Regions from separate parts of the Azospira restricta genome, predicted to be linked through region 4. Evidence: predicted binding sites of a transcription regulator. Region 4 holds the regulator's gene; each other region holds the start of a gene.
The links. The regulator sigma-54, encoded in region 4, starts transcription at its own class of promoters, with help from an activator protein. The targets are predictions, from matches to a motif close to TGGCACGCTTNCTGCTNA.
Positions count from the first base shown of each region.

Region 1: a site for sigma-54 is predicted at 2,661-2,678, ahead of IWH25_RS18205 (glutamate/aspartate ABC transporter substrate-binding protein). Genes of this name have one in related genera too.
Region 2: a site for sigma-54 is predicted at 3,575-3,592, ahead of IWH25_RS09475 (CmpA/NrtA family ABC transporter substrate-binding protein). Genes of this name have one in related genera too.
Region 3: a site for sigma-54 is predicted at 3,498-3,515, ahead of flgB (flagellar basal body rod protein FlgB). Genes of this name have one in related genera too.

Region 1 is NZ_CP064781.1:3,832,571-3,838,167, forward strand. Features, by position in the region: gene IWH25_RS18195 (amino acid ABC transporter permease) at 1-507, opposite strand, end outside; gene IWH25_RS18200 (asparaginase) at 570-1,631, opposite strand; gene IWH25_RS18205 (glutamate/aspartate ABC transporter substrate-binding protein) at 1,702-2,598, opposite strand; gene IWH25_RS18210 (glutamate/aspartate ABC transporter substrate-binding protein) at 2,836-3,726, opposite strand; gene cuyB (cysteate racemase) at 3,901-4,647, shown strand; gene IWH25_RS18220 (LysR substrate-binding domain-containing protein) at 4,694-5,597, shown strand, end outside.
Region 2 is NZ_CP064781.1:1,929,916-1,935,512, reverse strand. Features, by position in the region: gene IWH25_RS09490 (c-type heme family protein) at 1-381, opposite strand, end outside; gene IWH25_RS09485 (ABC transporter ATP-binding protein) at 531-1,331, opposite strand; gene ntrB (nitrate ABC transporter permease) at 1,351-2,277, opposite strand; gene IWH25_RS09475 (CmpA/NrtA family ABC transporter substrate-binding protein) at 2,291-3,535, opposite strand; gene IWH25_RS09470 (hemerythrin domain-containing protein) at 3,757-4,179, opposite strand; gene nosR (response regulator c-di-GMP phosphodiesterase, NosR family) at 4,327-5,597, opposite strand, start outside.
Region 3 is NZ_CP064781.1:1,837,531-1,843,127, forward strand. Features, by position in the region: gene IWH25_RS09025 (flagellar motor protein) at 1-27, shown strand, start outside; gene motD (flagellar motor protein MotD) at 35-832, shown strand; gene IWH25_RS09035 (hypothetical protein) at 850-1,458, opposite strand; gene IWH25_RS09040 (flagella synthesis protein FlgN) at 1,653-2,117, opposite strand; gene flgM (flagellar biosynthesis anti-sigma factor FlgM) at 2,129-2,419, opposite strand; gene flgA (flagellar basal body P-ring formation chaperone FlgA) at 2,690-3,382, opposite strand; gene flgB (flagellar basal body rod protein FlgB) at 3,549-3,953, shown strand; gene flgC (flagellar basal body rod protein FlgC) at 3,956-4,360, shown strand; gene IWH25_RS09065 (flagellar hook assembly protein FlgD) at 4,374-5,051, shown strand; gene flgE (flagellar hook protein FlgE) at 5,067-5,597, shown strand, end outside.
Region 4 is NZ_CP064781.1:587,621-593,217, reverse strand. Features, by position in the region: gene IWH25_RS02830 (hypothetical protein) at 1-11, opposite strand, end outside; gene IWH25_RS02825 (hypothetical protein) at 31-702, opposite strand; gene IWH25_RS02820 (PsiF family protein) at 801-1,118, opposite strand; gene hprK (HPr(Ser) kinase/phosphatase) at 1,171-2,106, opposite strand; gene ptsN (PTS IIA-like nitrogen regulatory protein PtsN) at 2,117-2,563, opposite strand; gene hpf (ribosome hibernation-promoting factor, HPF/YfiA family) at 2,659-2,985, opposite strand; gene IWH25_RS02800 (RNA polymerase factor sigma-54) at 2,999-4,435, opposite strand; gene lptB (LPS export ABC transporter ATP-binding protein) at 4,478-5,215, opposite strand; gene recX (recombination regulator RecX) at 5,218-5,597, opposite strand, start outside.

The sequences.
Region 1 (5,597 bases), 730 kb from region 4:
CGGCAGGATGATGCGGTAGGACATCGGCAGCAGCACGTAGCGGTAGGTCTGCGGCAGCGTGAAGCCCATCGCCAGGCCGGCGGCCCGCTGTCCGCGCGGCAGCGAGTTGATGCCGGAACGCACCTGCTCGGCGACGCGCGCCGAGGTGAACAGGCCGAGGCACAGCATCGCCGCGAAGAACTGCTGCCACAGCGGGTTGCTCTGCTTGAAGGCGGTGCCGAGCGCGGCCGGCAGCAGCTCGGGCAGCACGAAGTACCACGAGAAAAGCTGCACCAGCAGCGGCACGTTGCGGAAGGCCTCGACGTAGCAGGTGGCGAACCCGGACAGCCAGCGGTTCGGCACCGTGCGCAGCACGCCGAAGATGGAGCCGACGATGAGGGCGATCACCCAGGCCGACAGCGACAGTGTGACGGTCCATTTCAGGCCGGTGAACAACCAGCCGAGATAGGTGTCGTCACCGCTCGCGGAGGGCTGCAGGAAGACGCCCCAGTTCCATTGGTAACTCATTGATTACATCCCCGTTCTTGTAATTGCCCGGGCGGAAACTCCCGCCCGGGCGCGACATCCGCTCAGTATTCCCAGAAGATGCGCTGCAGCTCCTTGCTGTCCTGCGTCCGGGTCAGCGCCACCGCCGCCAGGATGCGGGCCTTCTGCGGGTTCAGGTCGTGCGCCACCACCCAGTCGTACTGATCGTCCGGCTGCTCGGCGTTGCGCAGCACGAAGCCGCCGGCATTGACGTGCGACGAGCGGATGATATGCACGCCCTGGCCGCGCAGTTCGCGCAGCGCCGGCACGACGCGGTTGCTGACCGAGCCGTTGCCGGTGCCGGTGTGGATGATCGCCTTGGCGCCCTTGGCGGCGAACGCACGGTAGGCGGTGTCGCCGACGTTGCCGTGGCCGTAGGCGATCTCGACCGGCGCCAGCGCGTCGATCTGGTCGATGTCGAACTCCGAGTTCACCGTATGCCGCTTGGCCGGCAGGCGGAACCAGTAGTTCTTCCCTTCGACAACCATGCCCAGCGGGCCCCACGGGCTCTTGAAGGCCTCGGTCTTGATGTTGACCATCTTCGACACGTCGCGGCCGCTGTTCAGCTCGTCGTTCATCGCCACGAGCACGCCCTTGCCGCGGGCGTCCTTGCTGGCGGCGACGTTCACCGCGTTGAACAGGTTCAGCGTGCCGTCGGCCGACATCGCGGTGCCCGGGCGCATCGAGCCGACCAGCACGATCGGCTTGTCGCTCTTGACGACCAGGTTGAGGAAGTAGGCGGTCTCCTCCAGCGTGTCGGTGCCGTGGGTGACGACGATGCCGTCGACGTCGGCCTGCTTCACCAGCGCCGAGACGCGCTTGCCGAGGGTCAGCAGGTGTTCGTTGGTGAAGCTCTCGGAGGCGATCTGGAAGACCTGCTCGCCGCGCACCTGGGCGACGTCGGCGAGCGCCGGGATGCCGGCGATCAGCTTGTCGACCGGCACCTTGGCCGCCTGGTAGGTGGCGCTCTTCGCGGCATCGGCGCCGGCGCCGGCGATCGTGCCGCCGGTGGCGAGGATGACGACGTTCGGCTTGCCGGCGAAGGCCGGCAGCACGACGACGCTGGCTGCGATCAGCAGGCAGCGGGAAAGAAAGCGATTCAGCATGAAAATCCTTTGTCAGGTGTGGGATCGGCGGCCGCCGGCCGCGGCGGCCGGCGGCATGTGCTCGTTATCGTTATTCGTAGGCCTTGTCGTTCGGGGCCTTGTGCAGTTCCTTCATCTCCGCCGACATCGGCATGTTGAGGTTCAGGCCCTTCGGCGGGATCGGGTTCATGAACCACTTGGCGTAGATCTTGTCGGCTTCGCCCGAGGTCTGCACCTTGGCGATCGCGGCGTCGACGACCTTCTTGAAGCCGGCGTCGTCCTTGCGCAGCATGCAGCCGTAGGCTTCCTTCGACTGCGCGGTGCCGACCACGTCCCAGTCGGCCGGCTTCTTGGCCTTGGCGATCTCGCCGTAGAGCAGCGCGTCGTCCATCATGAAGGCGACGGCGCGGCCGGTTTCCAGCGTCAGGAAGGATTCGCCGTGGTCCTTGGCCGAGATGATGTTCATCTTCATCTGCTTGTCTTCGTTCATCTTGCGCAGCAGGCGCTCGGAGGTGGTGCCGGCGGTGGTCACCACGTTCTTGCCGGCGAGGTCCGGGAAGTCCTTGATGCCCGCATCCTTCTTGGCCATCAGCTTGGTGCCGATGACGAAGAAGGTGTTGGAGAAGGCGACCTGCTTCTGGCGCTCGGTGTTGTTCGTCGTCGAGCCGCACTCGATGTCGACGGTGCCGTTCTGCACCAGCGTGATGCGGTTGGCCGAGGTCACCGGCATCATCTTGACGTCGATCTTGTCCATCTTCAATTCGGCCTTGATCGCATCGACGATCTTGCGCTGCAGTTCGTAGGCATAGCCGATGACCTGCTGCTTGTCGTCGTAGTACGAGAACGGAATCGACGATTCGCGGTGGCCAAGGGTGATCGAGCCGGTGTCCTTGATCTTCTTCAGCGTCGCGCTTTCCTGCGCGAAGGCGGGTGCGGCGAAAACGGCGGCGGCAACGGCGGTGGCAAGTACGGAGGGCAGCAGTTTCATGTGGTTGTCTCCAGACGTGATTGGGTTTGTGGTTTCCGGCATCGGTTCGAGCCGCTTACCTCACAGCACGAGCCGTGCCAAGCACCCATTCACCTATAAGCAACTGATTCACCGCACTTGTTGCGACGCAACAGAGACGGCGGCCGTTCGACTTTCCGAACAGCCCCGCCGAACGCCGTTCGGAAAACCGAACGGCCGGGGTGCCGCGCGCCCGCCGGCGCCCCGGCGGGTGGCCGCTCAGAGCCGGTCGTGCGGCCGCTTGTACAGCGCGCGCAGCTCGTCGCTCAGCGGATAGGCCAGGTTGATTCCCTTCGGCGGCAGCGGGCTCATGAACCACTTGTGATAGATCTTCTCCGCCTCGCCCGAGGTCATCAGCCGCGCGATCGTGCCGTCGACCAGGCGCTTGAACGCCTCGTCGCCCTTCGGCAGCATGCAGGCATAGTTCTCCGACTGCAGCGGGCGGCCGACCACCGCCCAGTCGTCGGCCTTCTTCGCCTTCGCCTTCTCGCCGTGCAGCAGCGGCTCGTCCATGACGAAGGCGGCGGCACGGCCGGTCTCCAGCGTCAGGAAGGCCTCGCCGTGGTCCTTGGCGCTGATCAGGTTGAAGCCGAGCTTGCGTTCCTCGTTCATCTGGCGCAGCAGCCGCTCGGCGGTGGTGCCGGCGGTGGTGACGACGTTCTTCCCCTTGAGGTCTTCCAGCTCGCCGATGCCCGCATCCTTGCGCACCATCAGGCGGATGCCGTAGAGGAAGAGGTGGTTGGAAAAGCCGACCTGGCGCTGGCGCTCGACGGTGTTGGTGGTCGACCCGCACTCGAGGTCGATGGTCCCGTTCTGCATCAGCGGGATGCGGTTGGACGAGGTCACCGGCAGCAGCTTGACCTGCAGGTTCGGCAGGCCCAGCTCGCCCTTGATCGTGCGCACGATCTCGTTCATGAAGTCCTGCGAATAGCCGACCACCTGCTGCCGGTCGTCGTAGTACGAGAACGGGATCGACGATTCGCGGTGGCCGAGGGTGATCGTGCCGGCCTCCTTGATCTTCGTCAGCGTCGGGGAATCCGGCGCGGCGCCGGCGGGCAGGGACAGCAGGCCGACCGCGATCGCGGCCAGCAGGGACGGCAGGGTTTTCATCGGGGTTCTCCTATCGGGGTTTGCACAAGGCACGCCGACTCTAAGCAGCGCCGCCCAAGGGAGGGATCGCCCATGCGAAAAACGCATCGGGTCCGGCGAAAGGCGCATCGAACGCCCGCCCGTGGTGCATTGCGACCTAGTCTGGGCGTCCCTCGTCACCCTCGGGCAAGCATCATGGAAAAAATCGTCGGCATCCTCGGCGGCATGGGACCGCTGGCCACGGCCGATTTCCTGCGCAAGCTGGTCGAGCGTACCCCGGCCGCACGCGACCAGGAGCACGTTCCGGTCGTCGTCTACTCGGTGCCGCAGCTTCCCGACCGCAGCGAAGCCATCCTGCACCACGGCCCGTCGCCGCTGGCGGGGCTGCTGCAGGGCGCCGCGGTGCTGCGTCGCGCCGGCGCCGGCTGCATCGCCATCCCTTGCAACACCGCGCATTTCTGGGCCGACGAGCTGGCCGCGCGCAGTGCGCTGCCGGTGCTGCACATCGCCGATGCGGTCGTCGCCGAGCTGGCGGCAAGCGCGGCGGCGGGCGCGGCGATCGGCATCCTCGGCACCGCCGGCACGCTCGCCGCCGGCATCTACCAGCAGCGCCTCGAACGCCAGGGCTATCGGGTCGTACTCCCCGACGCCGACGACCTCGATCACCTGCTGATGCCCGGCATCCGCGCGGTCAAGGGCGGCGACCTGGCGACCGGCGGCCGCCTGCTCGCCGCCGCCGGCACGGCGCTGCAGGCGCGCGGCGCCGCGCAGCTGGTGCTGGCCTGTACCGAGATCCCGCTGGCGCTGGCCGCCGTCGCCGCCCCCGGCCTGCCGCGCTGCGTCGACGCCACCGCCTGCCTGGCCGCGGCCTGCATCGACTGGTGGCGTGCCGCCGACGCGCCGGGCGCAGCGCTTCTCGGGTACAGTGGGCAGCGTACGTGATCCGTCGCCACGGCGGCGAGATCCCGGTTGAAGCGGAGACGGCGGCGTGGACATCAAGTGGATCGAGGACTTTCTCTGCTTTTGCGACCTGCGCAGCTTCTCCCGCGCCGCCGACCAGCGCCACATCAGCCAGTCGGCGTTCAGCCGCCGCATCCAGGCGCTCGAGGACTGGCTCGGCGTCACGCTGATCGACCGCAACTGCCAGCCGCCGGCGCTGACCGCCGCCGGCCGCGTCTTTCGCCACTTCGCCGCCGACCACGTGCGCCGGCTCTACGAGGCGCGCGCGACGCTGCGCGGCCAGCATGCGGAAGGCGACGACACGGTGCGCTTCGCCGTCGCCCACACGCTGTCGCTGACCTTCTTCCCCGCGTGGTTCGCCGCGCTGCGCCAGCGCTTCAGCCAGCTCCAGGCGCAGGTGCTGGCGACCAACATCATGGAAGGCGCCCACCTGCTGAGCGAGGGGGCGACCGACCTGCTGCTCTGCTATCACCACCCGCAGTTCCCGATCCTGCTCGACCCCGACCGCTACCCCTTCGTCGTCCTCGGCAGCGAGCGCCTGCTGCCCTATTCGAGCTGCGCCGCCGACGGCCGGCCGCACTTCACGCTGCCCGGCCAGCCCGGCGTGCCGCCGCCGCTGCTCGCCTACGCCTCGGGCACCTTTCTCGGCCACCTGGTTGAGATGATCCTGCTCGACCCGCCGCAGCCCTGCCACCCGCAGACCTGCTTCCAGACGCACATGTCGGAGGCGCTGAAGGCGATGGTGCTGGCCGGGCACGGCCTCGGCTGGCTGCCGGAATCGTGCGTGCAGGAGGAGGTCGCCGCCGGCCGCATCGCCGCGGCCGGTTCGGCGGACTGGGGCACGCGCATGGAGATCCGCGTCTACCGCGCCGCCGGCAACCGCCGCGCGGCGATCGAAACGCTGTGGCAGCATCTGGCGCGCGGCGACGGCA
Region 2 (5,597 bases), 1.3 Mb from region 4:
GGCGGGATGGGCCGCGAAGTAGCGCATCGCCTCCTGCTCGTCGGCGTCGGCCAGGTTGGCCGGGTTGCGCGGGCGGTCGCTGACGTTGTTGAAGGAGAGGCCGCTGTCGGTCCAGTTGGGAAAGTCGGCCGAGATGCGCGACAGCGCGTGCGCCGGCAGGAAGCCGATGGTGCGTTCCTCGACGGGCAGGCCGCTGTCGAGGAACTGCTGGTGGTAGACACGGCGCATCGCCATCAGCACGGCGCGGATCGCACGCGCGTCGTTCTCGAGCTCGGTACGGACTTCCTTCTCGATCAGGCTGCGGCTGACGAAGAAATCGGCCGCGGTGATCAGCGCGATCAGCAGCGACGCGAACAGCCAGATTCTTGCTTGCAACCCCATTTGCCAGCGATCCGTGAGTGTTCCGGAAGCGCCGCCGGGCGGGGCCGGCGGCGAGGCTTCCTTATACTCCGGTTTGCCATCGGCGGCCACGACGCCGATCAAGCGGGCGGCCGCCGGGGGACGGCCGCCCGTTCCCGAAGGCGGCGGGGTCAGGCCGCCAGCTTCTCGTGGTGCGCCTGCTTCTCGTAGAGGAAGGACAGCACCGCGGCGCGGCACTCGATGTAGCGCGGGTCGTGCGCCAGCTCCAAGCGGTTGCGCGGGCGCGGCAGGTCGACCGCGAGGATCTCGCCGATCGTCGCCGCCGGGCCGTTGGTCATCATCACGATGCGGTCGGAGAGCAGCACCGCCTCGTCGACGTCGTGCGTGACCATGACCACGGTCGCCTGCGTCGCGTCGCAGATCTTCATCAGCTCGTCCTGCAGCTTGGCGCGGGTCAGCGCGTCGAGCGCGCCGAAGGGCTCGTCCATCAGCAGCACCTTCGGCTGCATCGAGAGGGCGCGGGCGATGCCGACGCGCTGCTTCATGCCGCCCGAGATCTCGTGCGGATACTTCTGCTCGGCGTGGGTCAGGCCGACCAGCGCCAGCGCCTCCTGCGTGCGCACCTTCAGCTTGGCCTTGCCTTCCTTGGCGCCGAAGACGCGCTCGACGGCGAGGTAGACGTTCTCGAAGCAGGTCAGCCACGGCAGCAGCGAGTGGTTCTGGAAGACCACCCCGCGCTCGGGCCCCGGCCCGGCGATCTCGCGGCCGTCGCAGATGAGCACGCCGTCGCTCGGCGTGGTCAGCCCGGCGATCAGGTTCAGCAGCGTCGACTTGCCGCAGCCGGAGTGGCCGATCAGCGCGATGAACTCGCCCTTCTCGATGGTCAGGTCGATGTCGCGCAGCGCGACGAACGGCCCCTTCTTGGTGTCGAAGCGCATGCCGACGCTTTCGACTTGTACGAATTTTTTCATGATCGGGCTCCTTGTCCGTTCATTCGTAGGAGAAGCGCTTGGCGATCGCGATCAGCGCCTGTTCGAGCATGAGGCCGACGATGCCGATGACGAAGATGGCGATGATGATGTGCTCGACCTTGAGGTTGTTCCACTCGTCCCACACCCAGAAGCCGATGCCGACGCCGCCGGTGAGCATTTCCGCGGCGACGATGACCAGCCAGGCGGTACCGATCGACAGGCGGATGCCGGTCAGCATGTACGGCAGCACGGCCGGGAACAGGATCTTGGTGAAGATCTTCCACTCCGAGAGGTTGAGCACGCGGGCGACGTTCATGTAGTCCGAGGGCACGCGGGTGACGCCCTGCGCGGTGTTGAGGATCATCGGCCAGATCGAGCAGATGAAGATGGTCCACGTCGCCGCCGGGTCGGCCTTCTTGAACACGAGCAGGCCGATCGGCAGCCAGGCCAGCGGCGACACCGGCCGCAGCAGGCTGATGATCGGGTTCACCATGCTGGAGAGCGTGGCGAAGCGGCCGAGCATGAAACCGAGCGGGATGCCGATCGCCGCCGCGATGCCGAAACCGATGCCGACGCGCTGCAGCGAGGAGAGCACGTTCCAGCCGATGCCCTGGTCGTTCGGACCGTTCGAGTAGAACGGATCGGCGAACAGCTTGACCGCTGCCTCCCAGGTCTGCACCGGCCCGGGCAGGCTGCCGCCGGCCTTGAGCGTGGCCAGGTACCAGATGCCGATCATCACGGCGATGCCGATCACCGGCGGCAGCACGGCGCGGGCGACGGCCTTCAGCCACTCGCCGGCGCGGCCGGCGGATTTCGGCGCCGACGCCGGCGCTGCGCTGTCGCCGGCGGCGGGCGCCACCTTGGCGACCGGTGCCGCGACCGCTTCCGCGGCCGCCGGTACGGCGGCGGCCAAGCCGGCCGCCTTGTCGAAAGTAATTGCACTCATGATGCTTCCTTCCTCAAACCTTGACCTTGAAACCGCCGGCGTACTTCTTCGGGTCCTTGCCGTCCCAGACGACGCCGTCGATGAACTTGCTCGTGCGCATGTCGCTCTTCGGCACGCTGACGCCGACGCGGGCGGCGGCCTGCTTGTAGAGTTCGACCTGGTTCACCTTCTTCGCCACGCCGAGGTAGTCCGGGTCGTCCTTCAACAGCCCCCAGCGCTTGTGCTGCGTCAGGAACCACATGCCGTCGGACAGGTACGGGTAGTTCACCGCGCCGTCGTTGAAGAACTTCATGTGGTTCTTGTCGTCCCAGCTCTTGCCGAGGCCGTTCGAGTAGCGGCCGAGCATGCGTTCGAGGATGACGTCCATGTCGGTGTTGACGTAGGCCTTCTGCGCGATCGTCTCCGCCGTCTCGCGGCGGTTGGCGAGCGAGGCGTCGATCCAGCGGCCGGCCTCGATGATCGCGCACATCATCGCGATCGCCGTCTTCGGATACTTGGCGACGAACTCGGCGGTGGTGCCGAGCACCTTCTCCGGGTGGTCGGTCCAGATGTCCTGCGAGGTGACCGCGGTGAAGCCGATCTTGTCCATGATCGCGCGGTTGTTCCACGGCTCACCGACGCAGAAGCCGTCCATGTTGCCGACGCGCATGTTGGCGACCATCTGCGGCGGAGGCACCGTGATCGTCTTCACGTCCTTGAACGGGTTGATGTCGTGCGCCGCCAGCCAGTAGTACAGCCACATCGCATGCGTGCCGGTCGGGAAGGTCTGCGCGAAGGTATATTCGCCGGGCTTCGCGGTGATCAGCTTCTTCAGCCCGGCACCGTCGGTGACACCGAGGTCCTTCAGCTTGTTGGCGAGCGTGATCGCCTGGCCGTTGTTGTTCAGCGACATCAGCACCGACATGTCCTTCTTCGGCCCGCCGATGCCCAGATGCACGCCGTAGATCAGGCCGTAGAGCACGTGCGCGGCGTCGAGTTCGCCGTTCACGAGCTTGTCGCGCACGCTGGCCCAGCTCGCCTCCTTGGTCGGCACGATCTTGAGGCCGTACTTCTTGTCGAAGCCCTTGGCCGCGGCCATCACCACCGACGCGCAGTCGGTCAGCGGGATGAAGCCGATCTTGACCTCGGGCTTCTCCGGCGCATCCGAGCCCTGCGCCCAGACGCCCGCGTTGAGGCCGGGGAACATGCCCATCAATGCCGCGCCGGCGGCCGCCTTGACGAAGCCGCGGCGACTGACGATGTCGATCTTCTTGTCCATGGTGTTTTCCTCTCAGTGTGGGGTTGCGATGCAGTGCACATCGCAACCACCGTGCCACATATCAAAAACAATGGATTTAGATCAAAGAAACAAGCGCTTGGCTCGTTGCATCACGCTGTGCTAAATATGCAGATTGCACTATTGCAGTGCAACAGAACGGTGCATGCGCACGCTGTTGGCGTGGAAAACGGCAGCGACGAACGGGAACGGTGCGGCGGGGATCAGTGGCCGGGATGGCCCAGCAGGCGTGCGAGCGCCTCGCGGCCGAGCAGGTCTTCGGCGACCTCGAACAGCTCGCGCTCCTCGAAGCGCACGTGCGCGGACATCAGCTCGGCGAAGCGCAGCAACACGTCCGGGTCGGGCAGCTCGAGCTCGCGCACCAGCCGCTGCAGCGCGCGGTGCTCGAGCAGCGTGCGCGCGACGACGGCGCTGGCGCCGGCGGCCTCGAGCGCCGGCAACAGGTCGCGTTCCTCGACGTGGAAGTGCGGCAGCAGCTCGCCGGCAAAGACTTCGCAGGTGCGGCGGCAGGCCGCCTCGACCTGCGCCTCGTCGCCGCTGGCGGCGGCACGCTTGAGGCGCACCACGAGCGCGAGCGCGGTGTGGTGTTCGCGCGAGAGATCCTGGAGTTCCGGGCAGCGTTTCATGCCCGCAGTGTTGGTCGCCGCGCCCGGGAATTCCTTGAGTTCGGTCAAAAATCGCCGGACGGCGGCAAAAACCTTGCCGACGTCATCAGCCGGCACGATCTGCGCAGCCGCGTGCGCCGCCGACCGCGCGCCCCCGGGCGGCCGGACTCAGCGCTTGTCGGTGCGGATATGCAGGCCGTGCAGGCCGCCTTCGGCGCGGGCGTAGTCCTGGATCTGCCGGATCAGGCGCTCGTCGAGCAGGTAGTCGGCGGCCAGCAGCAGCACGCCGTCGCGGGTGACCAGGTCGCGCGCCAGCACCATGCCCGGCTGCAGGTCGGCGAGCGGCACCAGCACGCCGCCGCCGGGCTCGGGCTCGACGCTGCCGAAGATCGACAGGAAGGCATCGACCACCTGCGGGTCGTAGCGCTTGCCGCGGCCGTCGACGATCAGTTTCTTGGCCTCCTCCGGGTTCAGCCGGCGCGGCGAGATGATGCCGATCTGCAGCCCGTCGTAGTCGTTGGCCAGCGCCAGGATGCGCGCGCCGAGCGGGATGGCGAGACCGGACAGGCCGTCGGGGAAGCCTTGGCCGTCGAAGCGCTCGTGGTGCGAGCGCAGCAGCGCGGCGGCGCCGCGCAGCTCGTCGAGCGCCATCAGCGACTGCTCGCCCTTGATCGTGTGCTTGCGGTAGGCGCCGAGGTCGTCGCCGCTCATGTGCGTGACCGGCTTCGCCAGCAGGCTGTCGGGCAGGCCGATCTTGCCGATGTCGTGCAGCAGGCCGGCGAGGAAGACGTCCTGCAGGTCGCGCCCGGCGAGCCCCATCTTCGCGGCGATCTTGCGCGCGAGGTCGGCGACGCGGCGGGAATGGCCGGCGAGCGCGCCTTCGCGCAGCTCGATCAGGTTGGCGAAGACCTTCACCGAGGTGAGGAAGCTGCCCTTCAGCTTCTCGTTGGCCAGCGCCAGTTCCTGCGTGCGCGCCTGCACCTTCTCCTCGAGCGACTGGTTGAGCGCCTTCAGCTCCTCGTTCTGGCGCACGGTGAGCGCTTCCAGGCGCGCCTTCTCGCGCTCCAGCGCCTTGCGTTCGAGCGCCTTGCGGATGGTCTGCAGTACCTCCTCGTCGTCCCACGGCTTGGCGATGTAGCGGAAGATCTCGCCGCGGTTGATCGCGGCGACGGTGGAGGCGATGTCGGCGTAGCCGGTGAGCAGGATGCGCACGGTGTCCGGCCAGCGCTGGCGGACCTGGTCGAGGAACTGCGCGCCGTCCATCACCGGCATGCGCATGTCGGAGATGACCAGGTCGGCCTCCTCCTTGGCCAGCGCCTCCAGCCCCTCGGCGCCGCTGTTGGCCAGCGTCACCTGGTAGCCGCTGGAGCGCAGCAGGCGGCGCAGCGAAGAGAGGATGTTCGGCTCGTCGTCGACGCAGAGCAGGCGCCACGGCCGCT
Region 3 (5,597 bases), 1.2 Mb from region 4:
AACCGCCTGCGCGGCTACTACAGCTGAGGTCGCCGTGGCCCGCCGCAAGCGCCCGGAAGAGCACGACAACCACGAACGCTGGCTGGTTTCCTACGCCGATTTCATCACGCTGCTGTTCGCCTTCTTCGTCGTCATGTACGCGCTGTCGTCGATCAACGAGGGCAAGTACAAGATCCTGTCCAACTCGCTGACGCAAGCCTTCCGCAATGTCACCGTCAACGCCAGCGGGCAGGTGATCATCCCGCAGGCGGCGATGCCGACGCCGCCGAGCGTGGTCGCGCCGCCGAAACCGAGCCAGGCCGACGCGGCCAAGCAGAAGCAGCGCGAGCGCATGCGCAACATGGCCAAGGACATCATGGAGGCGCTGGCGCCGCTGGTGCGCGAGGGCAAGGTGCGGCTGCTCGAGACCAGCCGCGGCGTGACCATCGAGATCGCCGACTCGGCGCTGTTCGCGGTCGGCCAGGCGGTGCTCAACACCGAGTCGAGCCGGGCGCTGCGCGCCGTCGCCGACGTCATCGCCACCGCCGACTTTCCGGTGACGATCGAGGGCCACACCGACAACGTGCCGATCAAGACCGTGCAGTTCCCGTCGAACTGGGAACTGTCGGCGGTGCGCGCGACCACCGTGCTGCGCATCTTCGCCGAGGCCGGCGTTCCCGCCGACCGGCTGACCGCGATCGGCTACGGCGAGACGCGGCCGGTGGAAAGCAACGAGACGATCGAAGGGCGCGCCCGCAACCGCCGGGTGTCGATCCAGATCGATTCGGCGCTGCCGGAGAAGCCGACCGAAGTGCCGGTGGAAATCCCGACGAACGCTGCCGTCCGTCCCTGACGGCGGCCCTTTCTTTCCTAGGCGGCCTTGCGCCGCGCGCCTGCCGCCGGATGAGCGCTTGCGGCGTCGCTGCCCTGCGCGGTGCGGCGCCGGTCCGCAAAAGCGATGACGCGGGCGGCGACGCGCCGCTCGACGAACGCTTCCGCAGCCGGGTCGTCGGCGCCGGCTGCCGCTGCCGGGGGGGCGAAACCGGCAAGCGAGGAGGTCAGCAATTGCGCCGTCAACTGGTTCAGCTGGCGGATGCTGTGCGCCGCGAGTTCGAAGCCGTTGTGCGTCAGCGCGCTGTAGCGCTGCAGCTTCCGCTCGTAAAGCTGCGGCCAGCCGGCGAGCGCATCGCCGCCGGTCGCTGCGTTTTCCAGCGTGGTCTTCGCCTGCTGCGTGTTTTCCGCCAGCGCCGCCTCCATCGCCTCGATCTGCAACGCCCACCAGCGCCGGTTGGCTTCGATTACGGCAAGGGCGAGGTCTTCGGGGCGGCAGGTCGCGTCCGCGTCGGCGGGCAGTGATGGTCGGCGGGAAGGGGGATGCTGACGATTGGGCATGGCAATTCTCCTGGCAGTGAGTACGTGCTTCGTGACGGAGGAGGGGCGCCGATCCGGGACGGGCATCGCATCGCCTTCGACAGCCATGGGCGTCGTCGCGGTGGTGTCGCCAGGGTCGGCGTCCACGCCGCAGCGCAGCCTCGCGGTGGTGTCGCGAGGAACGGTCGTGAAATTGCTCCGGGCCGGGATGCGCTCCGGGTGGACTACGCAGCATAGTTCACCGTCCGCCGTTGTCACGGTCGGCGTTGCCGGTGTGTGCGGCGACTTCGCGGGAGGGGCGCTCAGGCCGAGTCGATGATGCGCCGGGGCGCGGCCTGGGTGGCCTGGCCGTCGGCGCCGTAGAGATCCTGTCGTTGCGATGCGGCGAGCAGGGTTTCGAGGGCCTGCGCGTTGTTGTGCATGCGCAGCCGGATCAGTTCGCCGTTGACCCGGTTGAGCTCCCTGGCTTCGGCGGCGAGCGCCTGCAGCTTCTGCCACTGCTGGCGGACGTTGCGGTCGCCGGGGTTTTTCGCCAGCCAGGCGTCGATGCCCGGGCGGTCGGCGGCGAAGCCGGCGCGGGCGAGTTCGCCGTTGCGGGCCGCGGTCAGGGGTGCGAGCTGCTGCACCGTCGCGGTCTTGCGGTCGACCAGCGCGGGCAGTGCGTCGGCGCTACCGGTCTTGAGGACTTCCTGTTCTTCCTTGAGCAGGGCGACGAAGGCCGACACCACGTCGGCTTCCGCCGCGATGACGTCGGCCAGGGCAGGCATGGGCGGGCGGTTCAGGCCTTGCGCTGCGAGTTGAGCAGGTCGCGCGCGGTGGCGATCAGGCCGTCGGCGATCGCCTCGGCGTTGATCTGGAAGCGCCCTTCGGCGATGGCCTGCTTGATCTCGGCGATGCGCGCACCGTCGACCGGGGCGCCGCTGCTGGCGCCGGCGAGCTGCGCCGACGCCGTGCTGATCTTCACCTCGGCCGCAGGGGCGTCTGCGCGCGCGCCGGCCGATTCCGCCTTGGGGCGGCTGCCGCTGACGCTGCCGGAACCTACCGGCTTGAAATTGCTGTCGATTTTCACGATGTGATCCTTGCGCGGGTTTTCAAGGGAAGTAACGGCATCATCGGCAAAAACTTTAGCAGAAAGTGCTGCATTTCCTTCCGGTCGGGATTCTAGCCCGAGCCGGGGTGTCGCGGTGCGGCGTCAGGGCGCACCCCAAGGGCACTTCTTCGCAGAGCGCGAAGCGCTCTGCTCAGGGCGTACCCCAGGAGTACTTCCTCGCGATGCGCAGCGCGCATCGCTCAGGGCGCACCCCAAGAGTACTTCTTCGCAGAGCGCAAAGCGCTCTGCTCAGGGCGCGATCTCGATGATGCCGCCGGGGCGCGCGATGCCGCTGACCGTCTGCCCGCTGGCCGTGCGGGCGCGGGCGACCTGGCCGTCGGCGGCGTTGTTGAGCGCCTTGCCTTCGTTGCTGACGGCGAAGCCGGGGCCCTTCGAGATCAGGCGCACGTCCTGCCCCTGCTGGACGACGAAGGGCGCGATCAGCATGTCGCTGCGCAGCGGCTGGCCGCCGCCGAGGCCGTTCTTCAGGGTCTTGCCGACCGCCTGCTCGCGCTCGGTGAGGATGCCCGTCGGCAGCGCCGTCAGGTCGCCGCTGCGCAGCGCGAGGTCGCCGGCGTCGAGCGGCTGGCCGGGGTTGAGGGCGCGGGCGGTGACCACGTAGTTGCCGCTGACGCGGACCTGAACCGGCACGTAGACCGTCCAGCTGGCCGGGCCGAGGCAGCGCACGCCGACCGTCGCCTTGCCCCACAGCCGCGTGCCCGGCGGCGTAAACGGCTCGTGCGCGGAGCAGGGCGCGAGCTGGGTGCGTGGGTCGAGCTGGCCGACGCTGACGTCCACCTTGCCGGGCAGGCCCCGCGTCTGTGTCTGCAGGTACTGCTCGACGGTGGCGGCGAGCAGTTCGCGCGCTGTCGCCGGCGGGCTGGTCAGCGTCGCCGTGGCGGCGAGCAGCGCGGCGGCGATGAGGAGGCGGGGTCCGTTCATGGCCCGTATTCTGCCTGATGCGCCGCTGCCGCGGAACCGGCAGGACTCGGCAATTATTGCCGGAGCGCCGCGTCGGCAAGGCTGCCGGCAGGCCGAAACAGGGGCTGTGGACGCTTGGCATGCTTTTCGCTGTAAGGCTGGCAGCTTACGCAAACGGAGTCCCGGCATGGCCACCAAACTCGACGATCTGCTGTCCTACCAGCATCAGGCGCTCAGCCTGCGTGCGCACCGGCAGCAGATCCTGGCGGCGAACATCGCCAACGCCGACACACCGAACTACAAGGCGCGCGACATCGACTTCACCGCCGCGCTGAAGAACGCGATGGCCGGCCGCAGCGATGGCCTCGAGCTGGCGCGCACCGCGCCCGGCCACCTCGCCGGCGGCGCCGGTGCCGGACCGGCACCGCTGCTCTATCGCAAGAACACGCAGTCGGCGGTCGACGGCAACACCGTCGACATGGACGTCGAGCGCTCGCAGTTCGCCGAGAACGCGGTCCACTACGAGGCCGGCATCACCTTCATCACCGGCCGCCTGAAGACGATGCTGTCGGCCATCCAGGGTAACCAGTAATCATGAGCGTCTTCAACGTCTTCCATATCGCCGGCAGTGCGCTGACGGCGCAGGCGGCGCGCCTCAACGCGGTTGCCTCGAACATGGCCAACGCCGACAGCGTCGCCGGCGCCGACGGCAAGCCGTACCGCGCCAAGCAGGTGGTGTTCGAGGCGACGCCGATGGGCAACGCCGGCGCGCAGGGCGTGCGCGTGCGCCAGGTGGTCGAGGACGCGTCGCCGGCGCGCATGGTCTACGACCCGCGCAACCCGGCGGCGAACGAACAGGGCTATGTCGCGATGTCGAACGTGAATGCGGTCGAGGAGATGGTCAACATGATCTCCGCGTCGCGTTCCTACCAGACCAACGCCGACGTGATGAATACCGCCAAGACGCTGCTGCTGCGCACGCTGTCGCTTGGCCAGTAAAAGGAGCTAGACCATGGCAACCGTGAATTCGACCACCAACTCCGGCAGCGACGTCTTCGCCGCGCTCGGCGCGAGCACGAAGAAGAGCGGCGGCAGCCAGGCGGACCAGATCCAGGACCGCTTCCTGACGCTGCTGGTGACGCAGCTGAAGAACCAGGATCCGCTGAATCCGATGGACAACGCGCAGATGACCAGCCAGCTGGCACAGATCAACACCATCAGCGGCATCGAGAAGCTGAACACGACGCTGAGCCAGATGCTCGGCGTCTACAACGAAGGGCAGGCGATGCAGGCGGCCGGCATGGTCGGCAAATATGTGCTGGTCGCCGGCAATTCCTTGCCGCTCGCCGGCGGCCAGGCGATCGGTGGCGCCACGCTGGCCGGCCCGGCCGACCAGGTCACGATCAGCATCTACGATTCGGCCGGCAACCTGGTGCAGTCGCAGAAGCTCGGTGCCGCCGAGGCCGGCAACCTGAACTTCACCTGGGACGGCAAGAAGAGCGACGGCAGCAAGGCGGCGGACGGCACCTACACCTTCAAGGTCGCCGCGGTGCGCGGCAACGACAAGGTCGAGGCGAGCGCGCTGCAGCTTGGCATGGTTAATGCTGTCGTTCGCAGCAAGGACGGATTCCTCCTTGACCTCGGGCCGCAGGGCACGATGGCGTTCAAGGACGTGCAGCAGATTCTCTAAGGCAGGAGACAGGACATGGCATTCCAGCAAGGTTTGAGCGGCCTCAACAGTTCGTCGAAGGCGCTCGACGTGATCAGCAACAACGTCGCCAACTCCGGCACGGTCGGCTTCAAGGCCGCCGGCGCGCACTTCGGCGACGTCTATGCCGCGTCGCTGACCGGCGCCGGCGCGTCGCAGATCGGCATCGGCACCAGCCTCACCGCGGTCGTCCAGCAATTCACGCAGGGCAACATCACCACCACCAACAACCCGCTCGATGTCTCGATCAACGGCGGCGGCTTTTTCCGGATGAGCCAGAACGGCGCGATCACCTTCACCCGCAACGGCCAGTTCCATTTGGACAAGAGCGGCTTCATCGTGAACGACGCCAACCTGCGTCTGACCGGCTACGCCGCCGACGGCTCCGGCCTGATCGTGCCGTCGACGCCGGTCGAGCTGCAGCTGTCGTCGGCCGACCAGCCGCCGGTCGCCACCGGCGCCAGCGTCGGCGCCTTCCAGGGCGTGCGCGGCAACCTCAATCTCGACTCGCGCGAGACTGTGCCGAGC
Region 4 (5,597 bases):
AAGCGTTTCATCGGAGTCTCCTCGTGTGGCTTAGCGGCCCTTGCCCTTCGCGGCCGGGGCGGCATGCCGGCAATAATCGTTGACCAGGCGGGCGACGACGCCGTCGGCCTGCTCGTTCACCAGCGTCAGCGCCATACCCAGCGTGTCGCTGCCGGAATACGAGTCGGCGCTGGCGGAGGCGTCGGAAATCGTCCGCCCGTCGGCGGCAGTCAGCGTGAAGCCCATGCTCACGTAGACCTCGGGGATGCGCAGCACCGGATTGACCGCCGACCGGCTGGAGATGAGGCCGCGCAGAATGAAGTCGGCGCCCATCTTCTTCGAGGCGTTGATCGCCGCGTCCGGATCGTTGCGGAAATAGGCGTCGATTTCCGCCTGCGCGATCTGGGCGGTGATTTCTTCCTGAGTATAGGTATTGAAGCCGAATTTCTTCAGCCGCTTGTTGATCGCCTGGAAGTGCGGTCCGTAGGTGCCCTGGTGGGCGTCGGTGCCGCGCGCGCTGCGCTGGCCGACGACGACCATCACCTTGCGGTTCTTCAGCGAATCGCGGCAGGCGGCGGAGACGGCGGGGGCGCCGCCCTGCTTCGCGCCGTCGGCCGCTTTCTGCCTTTCCTCGTCCTCGGAGAAGCTGAAGGCGGCCAGCGCCGGCGGCGTCAGTGCCGCCAGCAGCAGGGAAAGGACGAGCCGGGAAGCCGATGCGCGCATGGAAATGGTCCGCAGGTGACGGAGGGCCGGGTGATTCTGTCAAAAAAAATGCCGGCTCACAATCAAGCCGGCATTTTTCCGCCCGGGGATTCCGGCGATTACTTGGTGGCGGCCGGCGCGTCGGCTTCGCACTTCTTCATGAAGCTGGTCTTGGCGGCGCCGGCCAGCTTCTTGTCGGCGGCCTGGGCGGCGCAACCCGAGTCGGCGGCGTGGCCGCCGGACAGGCATTGCTTCATGAAGGCCTTGCGCTCGTCGCCGGTCTTGCCGGCGGCCTGCGCGTTGCAGTCCTTCATCTTGGCCTGCTGTGCCTTCTGCGCGGCGGACGGTTCCTTCTTCGGCGCGTCGGCCTTCTTCTCTTCGGCGAAAGCGGTGCCGGCGGCGAGGGCGAGCGAAACCAGGGCGATTGCGAGTTTCATCGGTATTTCCTCCTGAGTGGGGGTGGTACGGCCGGAGGATTATAGGCGCAATTCAAATGTCATCGTCAAGCAGCGCGCGCTGCTGGCGGTTGACGAATTCCTGCATGCTGTCGATGCCGCGCAGCTGGAGGATGGTGTTGCGCACCGCGGCCTCCAGCAGCACCGCCAGGTTGCGGCCGGCGGCGACCGGCACGATCACCTTGCGGATCGGCACGCCGAGGATTTCCTGCGTCTGCGCGTCGAGCGGCAGGCGCGGCGCGTCGACGCCGGCGAGCGGTTTCTGCAGGTGCACGATCAGCTTCAGCTTCATCTTCCGCCGCGACGCGGTCTCGCCGAAGATGGTGCGGATGTTCAGGAGGCCGAGGCCGCGCACTTCCAGGTAGTCGCGCAGCATGCCCGGGCAGCGGCCCTCGATCGTCGTCGGCGCCAGCCGGGCGAGCTCGACGACGTCGTCGGCGACCAGGCCGTGGCCGCGCGAGATCAGCTCGAGCGCGAGTTCCGACTTGCCGACGCCGGAGTCGCCGGTGATCAGCACGCCCATGCCGAGGACGTCCATGAACACGCCGTGGATCGAGGTGGTGTCGGCCAGCCGGCGGGCGAGGTAGATGCGCAGCAGGTCGATCACCGCCGAGCACGGCTTGGGGCTGGTGAACAGCGGCGTGCCGCTGTCCTCGCAGGCCTCCTGCACGATCGGCAGGACTTCCAGGCCGTCGGCGCAGATGATGCCCGGCGGGTTGTCGGCGATCAGCTCGGAGATCTGCGTCGTGAGGCGCTTCGGGCTGACGCGGTTGGCCCAGTCGTATTCGGCCTGGCCGATCACCTGCAGGCGCTCGGAATGGATCAGGTTGAGGTGGCCGACGATGTCGGCGCCGTAGTTGCCGGATTCCTTCAGCTCGAGCTGGCGGTCGGTGCCGATCGCGGCGATCCAGTTCAGCTGCAGCGTCTCGCGGTGGTCCTCGTAGAGCTGGGCGATGCTGAACTGGCGCATGGCGGGAATCTCAGCTGACGAACAACCGGCGGGCGGCTTCGGCGTCGGGGGCGGCCAGCAGCGCGTCGCGGAACTCGCGGTCGGAGAAGCGCTGGGCGAGCTCGGAAAGAATCTGCAGGTGCAGTTCGTTGGCCTGCTCCGGAACGAGCAGCACGAACAGCAGCGACACCGGCTTGCCGTCCGGCGAATCGAAGGGCACCGGCGTGGTCAGGCGCAGGAAGGCGCCGCGGGCGTCCTTCAGCCCCTTGATGCGGCCGTGCGGGATGGCGACGCCCTGGCCGAGTCCGGTCGAGCCGAGCTTTTCGCGCGCGAACAGGCTGTCGAAGACGGTCGCCCGGGCGATGCCGTGGTGGTTCTCGAAAATCAGGCCGGCCTGCTCGAAGACCCGTTTCTTGCTGCCGGCATCGAGGTCGAGAAGGATGTTCTCGACGGGCAGGAGGTTGGCGATGAGGCTCATGCTGCGGGAGAGCTTTCAGGCGGCGGGAAGGAAGGTTGCGGGAGGGCCGTCGCGGGGAGCGGATTTCCGGCGACGGCCGCGAAGCGTCGATTATCTCATTCGGCCAGCGTGCGGGCGGCTGCCTTGTCGCTGCGATGATGATCCTGGACCTTCTGCTTGTACTTCTGGACCTGGCGGTCGAGCTTGTCGACCAGGATGTCGATCGCTGCGTACAGGTCGCCGTCGTCGGCCTCGACGAAGATGTCCTTGCCACGGACGTGCACCGTGACTTCGGCCTTCTGCTTCAGCTTCTCCACGGTGAGGATCACGTTCACGTCGATCACGTGGTCGAAGTGGCGCGTGACGCGCTCGAGTTTGCCCGTCACATAGTCGCGGATCGCCGGCGTCACTTCGAGGTGGTGTCCACTGATCTGCAGGTTCATGGTGAGACTCCTTTCACAGGCTCTTGCGTAGATTGACCGGCGGGATGTTCAGCGCTTCACGATATTTTGCAATCGTTCGTCGCGCCACGACAATCCCCTGCTGGCCAAGGATTTCCGCTATCTGGCTGTCAGATAGCGGTTTTTTCGCATCTTCGGCACCCACCAGCTGCTTGATCAGCGCACGGATCGCGGTGGCCGAGCAGGCGCCGCCGGTATCGGTGGCGACATGGCTGCCGAAGAAGTATTTCAGTTCGAAGATGCCGCGCGGGGTGGCCATGTATTTCTGCGTCGTTACCCGCGATACGGTCGATTCGTGCAGGCCGAGGATGTCGGCAATCTCGCGCAGCACCAGCGGCCGCATCGCTACCTCGCCATGTTCGAAGAACTGGCGCTGGCGGTCAACGATCGTCTGCGACACGCGCTGGATGGTGTCGAAGCGCTGCTGCACGTTCTTGATCAGCCAGCGCGCTTCCTGCAGCTGGCCGGAGAGTCCCGAGCCGCGCTGGCCGGCGAGCACCTCGGCGTAGAGGCGGTTGATGCGCAGGCGCGGGTAGGCGTCGGGGTTGATGCTCGCCCGCCACTGGTTGCGCACCTTCTTCACGATCACGTCGGGGATGATGTAGCGTGCGTCGAGCGGCGCGAACTGGGCGCCGGGGCGCGGGTTGAGGCCCTTGATCAGTGCGTGCGCGGCGCGCAGCAGGTCGTCGTCGCAGCCGGCCAGCTTCTTGATGCGGGCGAAGTCGCGGGCGGCGAGCAATTCCAGATGCTGGCGGACGATGACCAGCGCCAGGTCGCGCACGGGATCGGCGGGGAGCGCCGTCAGCTGCAGCGACAGGCATTCCTGCGCGTTGCGCGCGCCGACGCCGGTCGGGTCGAAGTGCTGCAGGTGCTTCAGCGCGATCTGCAGTTCCTCGGGCTCGATCTCCAGTTCGGGCGGCATGATCTCGGCCAGTTCGTCGAGCGTCTGCGACAGGTAGCCGTCCTCGTCGAGGGCCTCGATCAGCACGCGCACCAGCATGCGGTCGCGGTCGGGCAGCGGCGTCAGGCCGAGCTGCCAGATCAGGTGGTCGGAGAGCGAGGTGGTCGCCGCCTGGATGTCCTGGTAATCGCCGTCCTCGTCGCTGCCGCCGCTGCCGGACGAGCCGGTTCCCGGACTGCCGTCGCCGGGCCAGCCTTCGTCGTCGGTGTTCGGGCGAACCTCGTCGCTGCTGCCGGCCTCGCCTTCGCCGCCGGCCTCAGCGGCCGGCTCGCGTTCGCTGGTGCTGCTCGACGACGGTGCCGGGACGAAATTGTCCTCATCCTCTCGCTCGAGCAGCGGGTTCTCGAGCAGGAACTTTTCCAGCTCCTGATTGAGCTCAAGCGTCGACAGCTGCAGCAGCCGGATCGACTGCTGCAGTTGCGGGGTCAACGCAAGGTGCTGCGAGAGCTTGAGCTGGAGAGCGGGTCTCATGCGCGGCGCGGGACGGCCGGAGTTGCTGTTTCTGTTTTCGGATCAGAGGCGGAAGTTCTCGCCCAGATAGACTTTTCGGACGTCTTCATTATAGATGATTTCGTCCGGGTGGCCCGAAGCAAGTACCGAGCCTTCGTTGATGATGTAGGCCCGGTCGCAGATGCCCAGCGTCTCGCGCACGTTGTGGTCGGTGATCAGCACGCCGATGTTGCGTTCCTTCAGGAAGCGGATGATCTTCTGGATTTCCAGCACGGCGATCGGGTCGACGCCGGCGAAGGGCTCGTCGAGCAGGATGAAGCGCGGCTGCGTCGCCAGCGCGCGGGCGATCTCGACGCGGCGGCGCTCGCCGCCGGACAGCGAGGCGGCCGAGTTGTTGCGGATGTGCGTGATGTGCAGTTCTTCGAGCAGGTCCTCCAGCCGGCGCAGGATTTCTTCCTTGGGCAGGTCCTGCAGCTCAAGCACGGCCTGGATGTTCTCGGTGACGCTCAGCTTGCGGAACACCGAGGCCTCCTGCGGCAGGTAGGAGACGCCCATCTGCGCGCGGCGGTGGATCGGGAGATGGGTGATCTTGGTGTCGTCGATGTAGACGTCGCCGCCGTCGGAAGCGACCAGGCCGACGATCATGTAGAAGGTGGTGGTCTTGCCGGCGCCGTTCGGGCCGAGCAGGCCGACCACCTCGCCGCTGCCGACCTCGAAGGAGACGTCGTGCACGACGGTGCGCTTCTTGTAGCGCTTGTTCAGGTTGTGGGCGCTGAGCTTGCTCTTCGGCTGGTCCGGCATGGCTATTCTTCTTCCTGTTCGTTGCCTTCGCCGCGCAGCACGCGGCGGATCACGCCGCCGGCGAATCCCCGGTGCATCAGGTAGCGGGTCTGCTTGGCCCGCTCGGCGGCATCAGCCGGGAGTGTACCGAACTTCCGCCGCCAAATCGCCTGCGCGCGCGCCAGCTCGTCGCCGGCGGCGGCCAGCGCCTCGTCGGCGACTTCGCCGGCGACGCCCTGCTGCTTCAGCTCCTGCGCCAGCCGGGCATTGCCGTAGCGGGCGCTGCGGCCGGCGACGCGCATCTCGGCGTAGCGCGCGTCGGACAGCAGGCGGCGCCCGGCCAGCTCGTCGAGCAGCGCGTCGAGGGCTTCCTCGGATTCGGCGTGCGGCGCCAGCTTCTTCC